DNA from 2 places in the Xanthomonas sp. NCPPB 3174 genome. Region 1 is predicted to be linked to the other one. Evidence: predicted binding sites of a transcription regulator. Region 1 holds the regulator's gene; the other holds the start of a gene.
The links. The regulator HrcA, encoded in region 1, represses chaperone genes, less so after heat shock. The targets are predictions, from matches to a motif close to TTNGCACTCNNNNNNNNNGAGTGCNAA.
Positions count from the first base shown of each region.

Region 2: AC1PK7_RS19460 (co-chaperone GroES) is a predicted target of HrcA. The motif match lies at 1,465-1,491, and genes of this name have one in related genera.

Region 1 is NZ_CM161517.1:2,107,614-2,113,625, reverse strand. It holds gene dnaK (molecular chaperone DnaK) at 1-1,204, opposite strand, end outside; gene grpE (nucleotide exchange factor GrpE) at 1,347-1,868, opposite strand; gene hrcA (heat-inducible transcriptional repressor HrcA) at 2,032-3,090, opposite strand; gene recN (DNA repair protein RecN) at 3,202-4,863, shown strand; gene fur (ferric iron uptake transcriptional regulator) at 5,324-5,746, opposite strand; gene AC1PK7_RS09415 (outer membrane protein assembly factor BamE) at 5,850-6,012, shown strand, end outside.
Region 2 is NZ_CM161517.1:4,522,412-4,528,423, reverse strand. It holds gene AC1PK7_RS19465 (endonuclease) at 1-1,262, opposite strand, end outside; gene AC1PK7_RS19460 (co-chaperone GroES) at 1,541-1,828, shown strand; gene groL (chaperonin GroEL) at 1,965-3,611, shown strand; gene AC1PK7_RS19450 (RNA polymerase sigma factor) at 3,780-4,334, shown strand; gene AC1PK7_RS19445 (FecR family protein) at 4,331-5,374, shown strand; gene AC1PK7_RS19440 (TonB-dependent receptor) at 5,701-6,012, shown strand, end outside.

The DNA.
Region 1 (6,012 bases):
CCAGGCTCAGCGGGGTCACGTCGAGCAGCAGCACGTCCTTGACGTCGCCGGCCAGCACGCCGCCCTGGATCGCCGCGCCCAACGCCACGGCCTCGTCGGGGTTGACGTCCTTGCGCGGCTCCTTGCCGAAGAACTCGGCCACCGCCTGCTGCACCTTCGGCATGCGGGTCTGGCCACCGACCAGGATCACCTCGGTGATGTCGCTGGCACGCAGGCCGGCGTCGTTCAGCGCGGTGCGGCACGGATCGATGGTGCGCTTGACCAGGTCCTCCACCAGCGCCTCGAGCTTGGCCCGGGTCAGCTTGATGTTGAGGTGCTTCGGGCCCGACGCGTCGGCGGTGACGTACGGCAGGTTGACCTCGGTCTGCTGCGAGGACGACAGTTCGATCTTGGCGCGCTCGGCGGCGTCCTTCAGGCGCTGCAGCGCCAGCGGATCCTTGCGCAGGTCGATGCCCTGGTCCTTGTTGAACTCTTCCACCAGGTAGTCGATGACGCGCTTGTCGAAGTCTTCGCCGCCGAGGAAGGTGTCGCCGTTGGTGGCCAGCACTTCGAACTGCTTCTCGCCGTCGACGTTGGCGATCTCGATGATCGACACGTCGAAGGTGCCGCCGCCCAGGTCGTACACGGCGATCTTGCGGTCGCCGCCCTGGCCCTTGTCCAGGCCGTAGGCCAGCGCCGCGGCGGTCGGCTCGTTGATGATGCGCTTGACGTCCAGGCCGGCGATGCGGCCGGCGTCCTTGGTCGCCTGGCGCTGGCTGTCGTTGAAGTACGCCGGCACGGTGATGACCGCCTCGGTGACGGTCTCGCCCAGGAACGCCTCGGCGGTCTTCTTCATCTTCTCCAGCACCTGCGCGGAGATTTCCTGCGAGGCCAGCTTGCGCCCGTCGGCGGTGGCCACCCAGGCGTCGCCGTTGTCGTGCTGGACGATGCTGTACGGCACCAGGCCGATGTCCTTCTGCACTTCGGCGTCGGTGAACTTGCGGCCGATCAGGCGCTTGACCGCATAGAAGGTGTTCTTGGGGTTGGTGACGGCCTGGCGCTTGGCCGAGGCGCCCACCAAGACTTCGCCGTCCTTGGTGTATGCGACGATCGACGGCGTGGTGCGGTCACCCTCGGAATTCTCGATGACGCGGGCCTTGCCGCCGTCCATGATCGCCACGCACGAATTGGTCGTGCCCAGGTCGATGCCGATGATCTTGCCCATTGCAATGACTCCTGAAAGGTCGTGTAGCCGGCCAGTGCCGGGATCTGGTTCGGATATAGGGATGGCCGCGGGTCATTCAAGCCATCGCCGCAAATTAGCGTTCCACGGCTGCCGCGCCGGGTTCAGGCGAGGCGGCCGGCGCTCAGTCGTGCTTGGCCACCACCACCAGGGCGGGCCGCAGCAGGCGGTCGTTGAGCAGGTAGCCCTTCTGGAACACCTGGATCACGTGCCCCGGCGCCACGCCCTCGGCCTCGGCCTGGCTGATCGCCTGGTGATGCTCCGGGTTGAACGGCTCGCCGGTCGGGTCGAGCAGGGTCAGGCCGTTGTCGGCGGCGACCTTGAGCAACTGCTTGTAGGTCAGCTCCAGGCCGTCGCGCAGCGGGCTGGGCTCGCTGCCGGCGGCGCTCAGCCCAGCGTCCAGACTGTCGAACACCGGCAACAGGTCGCCGAGCAGGCGCTCGTTGGCGAACTTGCGCGCCTGCTCCACGTCGCGGGCGATGCGCTTGCGCTGATTCTCCAGGTCGGCCCGCTCGCGCAGGGCGTCGGCCTTGACCAGGGCCAGTTCACTGCGCAGCGTCTCGATCTCCGCCTGCAGCGGATCGCTCGAGGGCTGCTGCGCCTCGGTCAGGTGTTCGGAATCGAATTCGGGGTGTTCTTGCGTCATGTCCGTATCCCTGGCGGGGTACGTCCCGCCTTACCGGACCACCTATGTGGGCGGTGCGGGCGGATTCAAGTGAGGCCGGGATGATCAGCCATTCGGCTGCTGAAAAGCGGGGATTCGGGATTGGGGATTCGGCCGGGCGCGGCGGTGCTTTGCTAGTGCTGGCTCAGCGGTCGCCGGGCGGGGACGGGTCCAGGCGTGCGCCGAGGACGTCGGCGGCAGTCTGGACCAGGGGGATGACCCGGTCGTAGTCCATGCGCTTGGGGCCGATCACGCCCAGCACGCCCAGTACCTGGCCGCCGGCCATGTACGGGGCGGTCACCAGCGACACGCTCTCCAGCGGCACCATGCCGGTCTCCTCGCCGATGAAGATGCGCACGCCGGGCGCGCGGATGGTGCGCTCGAGCAGCTGCAGGATCTCGCGCTTGCTGGCGAAGACCTCGAACAGTTCGCGCAGCCGCTCCAGGTCCGACAGGTCCTGCACGCCCATCAGCTTGGTCTGCCCGGCCAGCACCATGTCGTCGCCGGCCGGGGCCAGCGCCTGCTCGGCCAGCTCGACGCTGTGCGCCAGCAACTGCTCCATCTCGTCGCGGGCGTGGCGCAGGTCGCGCAGCAGGCTGGCACGGATGTCAGCCAGGGCGCGCCCGGCGAAATGCCGGTTCAGATAGTTGGCCACCCGCTCCAGTTCGGCCGGCTCGTAGACCTTGCGCGGCTCGATGACGCGGTTCTGCACCTCGTTGTCAGCAAACACCAGGATCGCCAGCACCCGCCGAGCGTCCAGCGGCACGAAATCGATATGCCGGAACGCGAACTGCTCGCGCTTGGGCGCGCTGACCACGCCGACGAAGTGGGTCATGGCCGACAACAGTTCCGAAGCGCTGCCCAGCAATGCCTGGGTGCCGGCGGCATTGGCCATCTCCGCGCGCAGCCGCGCCACCTCGCCTTCGGCCGGCGGGCGCATCTGCACCAGGCTGTCGACGAACACCCGGTAGCCGGTGGCGGTGGGCACGCGTCCGGCCGAGGTGTGCGGCGAGCTGAGCAGCCCGGCGTCCTCCAGGTCGGCCAGGATGTTGCGGATCGTCGCCGGGCTCACGTCCAGCCCGGCATGCCGGGCCAGGGTCTGCGAGCCGACCGGCTCGCCGTCGCGGATATAGCGCGAGATCAGCGTGCGCAGCAGCTGCCGGGCACGCGGATCGAGGCTGGAATGGACCGGGGAAGCGCGCATGGAATCAACCCGTGAGACTGGCCCTTAGATAATGTCTGCACGCCGGCTTGGCAAGTCATTGGCCCACCTACCCGCGCATGCTAGCGTTGCGCGGCTCCGGATGCAGACCCCATGCTCAGACATCTCTCGATCAAGGATTTCGCCGTCGTACGCGGCACCGAACTGGAATTCGGCCCCGGCATGACCGTAGTGTCCGGCGAAACCGGCGCCGGCAAGTCGCTGATGGTGGACGCGCTCGGCTTCCTGTCCGGGCTGCGCGCCGACAGCGGCGTGGTCCGCCACGGCGCCGACCGCGCCGAACTGTCGGCCGAGTTCGCGCCCCCCGCCCAGGCGCGCGCCTGGCTGCGCGAGAACGAACTCGACGACGACGAACACTGCCAACTGCGCCGGGTGATCCGCGCCGACGGCGGCTCCCGCGCCTGGATCAACGGCCGCCCGGTGACCCTGTCGCAACTGGCCGAACTGGCCGGCCACCTGGTCGAGATCCACGGCCAGCACGAACACCAGGCCCTGCTTTCGCGCGGCAGCCAGCTCGGTCTGCTCGACGCCTACGCCCGCAACGAGGCCGAACGCGCCGCGGTGCGCGCCGCCGCCGTCCGCTGGCAGGGCCTGCTCAGCGAGCGCGAGACCCTGCTGGCGCAGGGCGACGTCAGCGACCGCATCGGTTTCCTGCAGCACCAGCTGGCCGAACTGCAGCGCGAGGACCTGGACCCGGCGGCGATCGCTGCCCTGGACGCCAACCACCGCCGCCAGGCCCACGCCGCCGCGCTGATCGGCGCCTGCGAGGGCGCGGCACAGCGGCTCAACGGCGACGAGGCGCCGGCGGTGCTGGACCTGCTGCAGCAGACCCGCCACGAACTCGGCAAGGTCGGCGAGTACGACCCGCGCCTGGCCGAGGTGCAGGCGCTAATCGACAGCGCCGGCATCCAGCTGGAGGAAGCGCTGGCGCTGATCGACCGGGTCCGCGACGACCTGGATGCCGACCCGGCGCAGTTCGATGAGATGGAACGCAAGCTCGGCCGACTGCACGACCTGGCGCGCAAGCACCGGATCGGGGTGGACGCGCTGGCCGGGCACCGCGACGCCCTGCTGGCCGAAGTGGAGAGCCTGCGCGGCGCCGGCGAGCGGCTGGACGTGCTCGACGCCGAGATCGCCCAGGCCACCCAGGCCTGGCGCGACGCCGCGGCCGCCCTGACCGCCACCCGCGACCGCGGCGCGCAGGCGCTCTCGCACGACACCACCGCACTGATCGGCGAACTGGGCATGGGCGGCGGCCGCTTCCTGATACAGCTCGAGCCGCATGAGACGGAGCGGCCGGACCCGGCCGGCGCCGAGCGGGTCGAGTTCCTGGTCGCCGCCAACGCCGGGCAGCCGCCGCGCGCTCTGCGCAAGGTCGCTTCCGGCGGCGAACTGTCGCGCATCTCGTTGGCGATCGAGGTCGCCGCGCTGGGCCTGGACGCGGTGCCGACCATGGTCTTCGACGAAGTGGACTCGGGCATCGGCGGCGCCGTCGCCGACATCGTCGGCAAGAAGCTGCGCGCGCTCGGCGAGCAGCGCCAGGTGCTGTGTGTGACCCACCTGCCGCAGGTCGCCGCGCAGGGCCACGCCCACTACCGGGTCAGCAAGGCGCCGGTCGAGGGCATGACCCAGAGCTCGGTGGAACTGCTGGCCCCACGCCAGCGCGAGGAAGAACTGGCACGGATGCTGGGCGGGGTCGAGGTCAGCAAGGAAGCCCGCGCCGCGGCCAAGCGGCTGCTGCTCAGCGCGGGCTGAGCGGCTGGCGATCGGGCAGCGCTGCCAGCGCCAGGCCGTGCCGCCCTGCCCAGGCGCCGCAGGTCACTGAAAGCATCAAAAGCCCCTCTCCCACCGGGAGAGGGGTTGGGGTGAGGGTTCGGCGCGGAGCGACCCGCTGACGTGATCCATGCGGCGACACCCGAACCCTCATCCGCCCCTGCGGGGCACCTTCTCCCGGCGGGAGAAGGGAAAAGCGTTAGCCCCTCTCCCACCGGGAGAGGGGTTGGGGTAAGGGTTCGGCGCGCAGCGACCCGCTGACCTGATCCACACGGCGCCACCCGGACCCTCATCCGCCCCTGCGGGGCACCTTCTCCCGGTGGGAGATGGGAGAGGCAGTAGCCCCTCTCCCACCGGGAGAGGGGTTGGGGTGAGGGTACGTGGCGAAGCCCTAGCGCGTTGCACCGAAGGGACACAGGCCAGGCCGACCCGGCCGCAGAACTCAGCCCTTCTTGCCGCTCGGCCGCTTGCTGCGCACGTACAGCACCAGGGAGTGCTCCTCCAGTTCGTAGCCGTGATCGGCGGCGATCTTGCGCTGCAATTCCTCGATCTCCGCGCTTTCGAACTCGATGATCTTGCCGGTGTCCACGTCCACCATGTGGTCGTGGTGGCCGCCGCGGTCCAGCTCATACACCGCCTGGCCGCCCTCGAAGTTGTGCTTGAGCACCAGCCCGGCCGCCTCGAACTGGGTCAGCACGCGGTACACGGTGGCCAGGCCGATCTCGTCGCCGTGGTCCAGCAGCTGCCGGTAGATCTCCTCGGCAGTCATGTGGTGCCGCGCCGATTTCTGCTCCAGCAGCTCGAGGATGCGCATCCGGGGGTGCGTGACCTTCAGGCCGACTTTGCGCAGATCGTGGGATTCCATGGCGTCTCCGTTCATAGCTGGTTTATCGCCAGCTGCCTGGGAATGGGTCGCGGCGGTCGCCGGGAGTGTATCATCGACGTGATTTCATTCAGCCATGTCCCCGATGCGCAATCTCCTGCTGGTCGCCGCTGTTGCCCTGTCCACCGCCGGCTGCGGCATCATTTACAAGCAGCCCATCTATCAGGGCAATCTGATCAAGCCGTCGGCCGTGGAGCAGCTCAAGGTCGGGCAAAGCAAGCAGCAGGTCAGCGCGCTGCTGGGCAGCC
Region 2 (6,012 bases), 2.4 Mb from region 1:
GTCAGGTACAGCATGTGGGTGTCGGTGTACGGCGCGTAGGGCAGGCCCTTGTTGCCGGTGGCGGTGCCGAAGCCCAGCGAGTTCGGCCAGCTGTGCTCGCGGTTGTACTTCAGGCCGCTGCCGCTGCCGGCGCGATCGGTGCCCTTGGCGTAGCTGCGGTTGCGGTAGGCGTCGAGGACGCGCTGGCTGTTGTTCGGATCCTCGTCGGCGATCTCCAGGATGGCCCAGGTGTCGGTGCCGGAGCTGCTGCTGTACGGGTAGACGGTGTGGCCCTTGATCGTCTCGTGCAGCGAGCAGCGCAACTGGCTGGGGCTGGAAGTGTTGACGTGCGAATAATAGGTGCCGGCGCCGCTGCCGCCGCCCGAGCCGCTGGCCACGGTGAAGGCGACGCTGCGGTCCTGCGCCGGGTGCGCGCCGTCGGCATCGCTGACGCGCGCGGCGACGATGCTCAGGGTGCAGCTCTCGCCGGCCTTCAGCGCGGTGTTGGTGGACAGCGAAAACTGGGTGCCGCTGCTGGGGTAGGTCAGCGCCACGCTGCCGGACTGCTGGCAGCTCAGGCCGAACGCACCGCTGGCCAGGCTCACCGCCTCGCTGAAGGTAACCGCCAGGTCGCCGGCGGCGGGGAAGTCGGTGGCGCCCTGGGTCGGGGTGGTGGCGGTCACCGTCGGCGCGGCATTGCTGCCGCCGCCGCCGGCGAAGGTCTGGCCGTTGTTGCAGGCGCCGAAGGTGCTGGTGGCGCTGTCGCTCCAACTGAAATCGGCCGCGGCGCTGCCGTTGCCGCGCAGCTGCAGCGAGGTGCCGGCCGGGGTGCTGTTGCTCTCGCTGACCGGCAGGTTCTGGCTGGTCATGCCCGCGGCGGGGCCGCCGCCGCCGGTGATGGCGCCCTCGTAGCTGAGGAACTGCACCACCTGGCCGTTGCCGTCGACCAGCGCCAGGCCGTCGTTGGGCCCGTTCTGGATACCGTTGCTGGCATAGCTGACGGTGGCGATGCGTACCTGCCCGCCGCAGCTGACCAGGTTGCCGGCCGGCACCGCGCTGTTGGCGTAGACGGTGGCCGAGCCGGGGTTGCTGCCGTTGTACAGGTAGACGCGGTAGCCGCTCAGGCTCTCCCCGGCGGTGGCGACGATCTCCACGCCTTCGCCGGTGTCGCCGGCGGCGGTGGCATCGTCGTAATGCAATTCGTTGATGAACACGGCGGCCTGGGCCGGTCCGGCAAGGGCGAGCAGGCAGGCCAGCGGCAGTGCAACGGCGGATGGCTTCATCGACAACTCCTTTTGGTGATGGATCCCCCCCTGGGTCCGCCCAGCCTAGCCCGACTCTGTGACACTGTGACGGGATTCGGTCACTGCTTGGCATGCAACGCACGTCTTCGGCAAAAATTTTTTGCCCCTGGCCCTTGAAAGCCACCGCCGCGGCACTACATCAGGCGCATCCCGGCGCTACCGGGTTTTTTCGCGAGCGTTGCTGGCAGTCGTCATGTGCGAGTGCTAACATCGCCGGCCTTTCCTAGACCAATCAATCACTTAAGAGGTCTCACTCAATGAGCATCAAGCCGCTTCACGACCGCGTCGTAGTCAAGCCGATCGAAGCCGACGAAATCTCCGCCGGCGGCATCGTGATCCCGGATTCGGCCAAGGAAAAGTCCACCAAGGGTGAGGTCGTGGCCGTCGGCGCCGGCAAGCCGCTGGACAACGGCAGCGTGCGCGCCCCGGCGCTGAAGGTCGGCGACAAGGTCATCTACGGCCAGTACGCCGGTTCCAGCTACAAGGCCGAAGGCGTCGAGTACAAGGTGCTGCGCGAAGACGACGTGCTGGCGATCGTGGGCTAAAGCCCCCGATCGCGGGATTCGGGAATCGGGATTCGGGATTGGCAAAGGCGCCAGGCGCCGCGCGACCCGACATCTCCGCCCGAATTCCGCTTTAGCGAATCCCTAATCCCCAATCACGAATCCCGGAGCAACACACATGGCTGCCAAAGATATCCGTTTCGGTGAAGACGCCCGTTCGCGCATGGTGCGCGGCGTCAACATCCTCGCCAATGCCGTCAAGGCCACCCTGGGCCCGAAGGGCCGCAACGTCGTGCTTGAGAAGAGCTTCGGCGCCCCGACCATCACCAAGGACGGCGTCTCCGTCGCCAAGGAAATCGAACTGGCCGACAAGTTCGAGAACATGGGCGCGCAGATGGTGAAGGAAGTCGCCTCCAAGACCTCCGACAATGCCGGCGACGGCACCACCACCGCCACCGTGCTGGCGCAGGCGCTGATCCGCGAGGGTTCCAAGGCGGTCGCCGCCGGCATGAACCCGATGGACCTCAAGCGCGGCATCGACAAGGCCGTCGTGGCCGCCGTGGCCGAGCTGAAGAAGATCAGCAAGCCCACCGCCGACGACAAGGCCATCGCCCAGGTCGGCACCATCTCCGCCAACTCCGACGAGTCGATCGGCAACATCATCGCCGACGCGATGAAGAAGGTCGGCAAGGAAGGCGTGATCACCGTCGAGGAAGGCTCGGGCCTGGAGAACGAGCTGGACGTGGTCGAGGGCATGCAGTTCGACCGCGGCTACCTGTCGCCGTACTTCATCAACAACCAGCAGAGCCAGCAGGCCGACCTGGACGACCCGTTCGTGCTGCTGCACGACAAGAAGATCTCCAACGTGCGTGACCTGCTGCCGGTGCTGGAAGGCGTGGCCAAGGCCGGCAAGCCGCTGCTGATCGTCGCCGAGGAAGTGGAAGGCGAGGCGCTGGCGACCCTGGTGGTCAACACCATCCGCGGCATCGTCAAGGTCGTGGCGGTCAAGGCTCCGGGCTTCGGCGATCGTCGCAAGGCGATGCTGGAAGACATGGCCGTGCTGACCGGCGGCACCGTGATCTCCGAGGAAGTGGGCCTGGCGCTGGAGAAGGCGACCATCAAGGACCTGGGCCGCGCCAAGAAGGTGCAGGTCTCCAAGGAAAACACCACCATCATCGACGGCGCCGGCGACACCTCGGCGATCGAGTCGCGCATCAAGCAGATCAAGGCGCAGATCGAAGAGACCTCGTCGGACTACGACCGCGAGAAGCTGCAGGAGCGCGTGGCCAAGCTGGCCGGCGGCGTGGCGGTGATCAAGGTCGGCGCTTCGACCGAGATCGAGATGAAGGAAAAGAAGGCGCGCGTCGAAGACGCCCTGCACGCGACCCGTGCGGCGGTGGAAGAAGGCGTGGTCCCGGGTGGCGGCGTGGCGCTGGTGCGCGCGCTGAGCGCGATCGGCGAGCTGAAGGGCGCCAATGAAGATCAGACCCACGGCATCCAGATCGCGCTGCGCGCGATGGAAGCGCCGCTGCGCGAGATCGTCACCAACGCCGGCGAAGAGCCGTCCGTGATCCTCAACAAGGTCAAGGAAGGCAGCGGCAACTTCGGCTACAACGCCGCCAACGGCGAGTTCGGCGACATGGTCGAGTTCGGCATCCTGGATCCGACCAAGGTGACCCGTTCGGCGCTGCAGAACGCCGCCTCGATCGCCGGCCTGATGATCACCACCGAAGCGATGGTGGCCGAGGCCCCGAAGAAGGAAGAACCGGCTGCCCCGGGCGGCATGGGCGGCGGCATGGGCGGCATGGGCGGCATGGATTTCTGATCCAGCCGGCCTCGGCCGACCCGTTCCATGCAGTCGAAAGGAGCCCCGCAGCGATGCGGGGCTCTTTTTTTGTGCCGGCGGCATGGCGGCCTGCGCACCGCGTGACGGTCATCGTGGCGGAACCCCGATGCGCTATAAGCTGCGCTCGCCCAGCCTCTGCGAGCGGTCATGGTCGCCCCGGTCTGCCAACTCGATCCGCATCGGCTGGACCAGCACCGGCCGGCCTTGCAGCGCTTCCTGTTCCGCCGTACCGGCGACTGGTCGCTGGCCGAGGACCTGGTGCAGGAGACCCTCCTGCGCGTGGTCGTGTACGCGCGCGACCACGCGGTCACCGATCTGGCCGCGCTGGCCCGCACGATCGCGCTCAACCTGCTGCACGACCACCTGCGCCGCCGCCAGCGCCAGCGTACCGAGCCGATCGACGACGAGGTGCCCAGCCCGGCGCCTGGCGTGGAGGAGGCGGCGATGCAGCGGCAACGCATGGAAACCTTTGCCCGCGCGCTGCAGGGCATGCCGCCGCTGCGCCGCGAGGTGTTCGTGCGCAGCCGCCTGCGCGGGCAGAGCTACCGCGAGATCGGCGAGGCGCTGGGGCTGAGCGAGGCGGCGGTGGAGAAGCACGTCAGCCGCGGCCTGCGCTGGCTGCAGGAAACGGTGGCGCGCGGCGACGCGGTGCCGCCGCCTGCCACCACGCTGCGCCGACGTGGCCCGGAGGACGCGGCATGAGGCCGGACAGCAACACCGCCGACGACGCGGTGCAGGACGCCGCGGCCGACTGGGTGGCGCGCGCGCTGGCTACGACGGGCGGCGATCCGCCCGGGCTGGCCGCGTGGCTGGCTGCCGATCCGGCGCATCGCGCTGCCTTCGATGCGCTGTGGGTGCTGGCCCACGATGCGGCGCTGCTGGAGGCGCTGGCCGCCTACGACGTGCAGGCCGAGGCGCCAGCGCAGGCGACCGGGGTGGCTGCCGTTGCCGTCCACGAGCCGGTCGCGTCCGCCGTCGCCGGAGCCGTCGCGCCGGCAAGCGGCGCACGACGTCCGCGCCGCGGCTGGCGGCCGTTGGCGGCGGCGCTGGCCGCCGGCCTGGCGATGCTGGCCGTGCTGCTGTGGCCACGGCTGCGCCCGGATCCGGCACCGATCGTGGCCACGACTGCGCCCGGACAGACCCGCGTGCTGCGCCTGGACGATGGCAGCGTGCTTACCCTCAACGGTGCCAGCCGGGTTCGGGTGCAACTACGCGCGCAGCGGCGCGAGGTGGCGCTGGAGCGCGGCGAAGTGTTCTTCGATGTCGCCCACGATCCGCAGCGCCCGTTCCAGGTGGATCTGGGCCCGGCGCGGGTACGGGTGCTGGGCACCGTCTTCAACCTGGCGCGCGATGGCGCCACCAGCGAGCTGTCGGTGTATTCGGGGCGGGTGGAGATCGACAACGGCGCCGCGCACCAGGTGCTGGCGGCCGGCATGCGCATCGACACGGCCGGCACCGGCCTGGGCGCGCTGGCACGCTTCGATCCGCAGGCCGGCGACTGGCGCGAGGGTTGGCTGCAGACTGCTGGCATTCCGCTGGCGCGGCTGATCGAGCGACTCAATCGGCGCTCGCCGCAGCCAATCGTGCTCGCCGATCCGGCGCTGGGTGCGCTGCAGGTGTCCGGACGCTTCCGCCTGGACCGGCCGGAGCAGACCCTCATGCACCTGGCGCAGCTGTATCCGCTGCAACTGCAGCGGCGCGCCGACGGCATCCGCGTGGAACGCGCCGCCGCGCCACAGTAGTCGCCGTCGCCGTCGCGGCGTTGCGTGCGCGGGCAGGCGCGACGTGCCGGGTCTGGCTGCCGTCGCCGGCAGTGTCAGGGCAACGCGATGGTGCACGCGACGGTGGAGTGGCCGGCGGGCGCCATCGCGCATCAGTGATCGCGCTGGAGCGAACGGCCGCGCGACGACGCGCGGCGCCTGTCCACGCGGCCGGTTCGCCGGCCAAGCGACCGTGAGGTGCTGCGACGCGTCACAAAAAATTCATGCAATCCCCTGTCGGGATCGGCGCGTTGCGGCGTCTTTGTCCTTTGCCACGCCACGTTGGCGACCCGACGACGACCTTGCTCATGCCGCCCCGCCGCTCCTTCCGTTGTGCCCTCCGTTCTCCGCGCGCCACCGCGCTGGCCGCTGCCCTGGCCGCGCTGGTGGCGCTGCCCGCCATCGCACCGTCGGCCGCCGCCGCGACGCCGGCCGCCGCGACCCTGCCGCCCGGCGATCTCGGCGCCACCCTGGCCGCGTTCTCGCGCGCCACCGGCCTGCAGGTGATCGCCGATCCGGCGCTGCTGCGCGACAAGCGCAGCCCCGGCGGCAGCGTCGCCGGCGATCCGCAGCAGGCGCTGAGCGGCCTGCTGCGAGGCACCGATCTGGGCTTCCGCCTG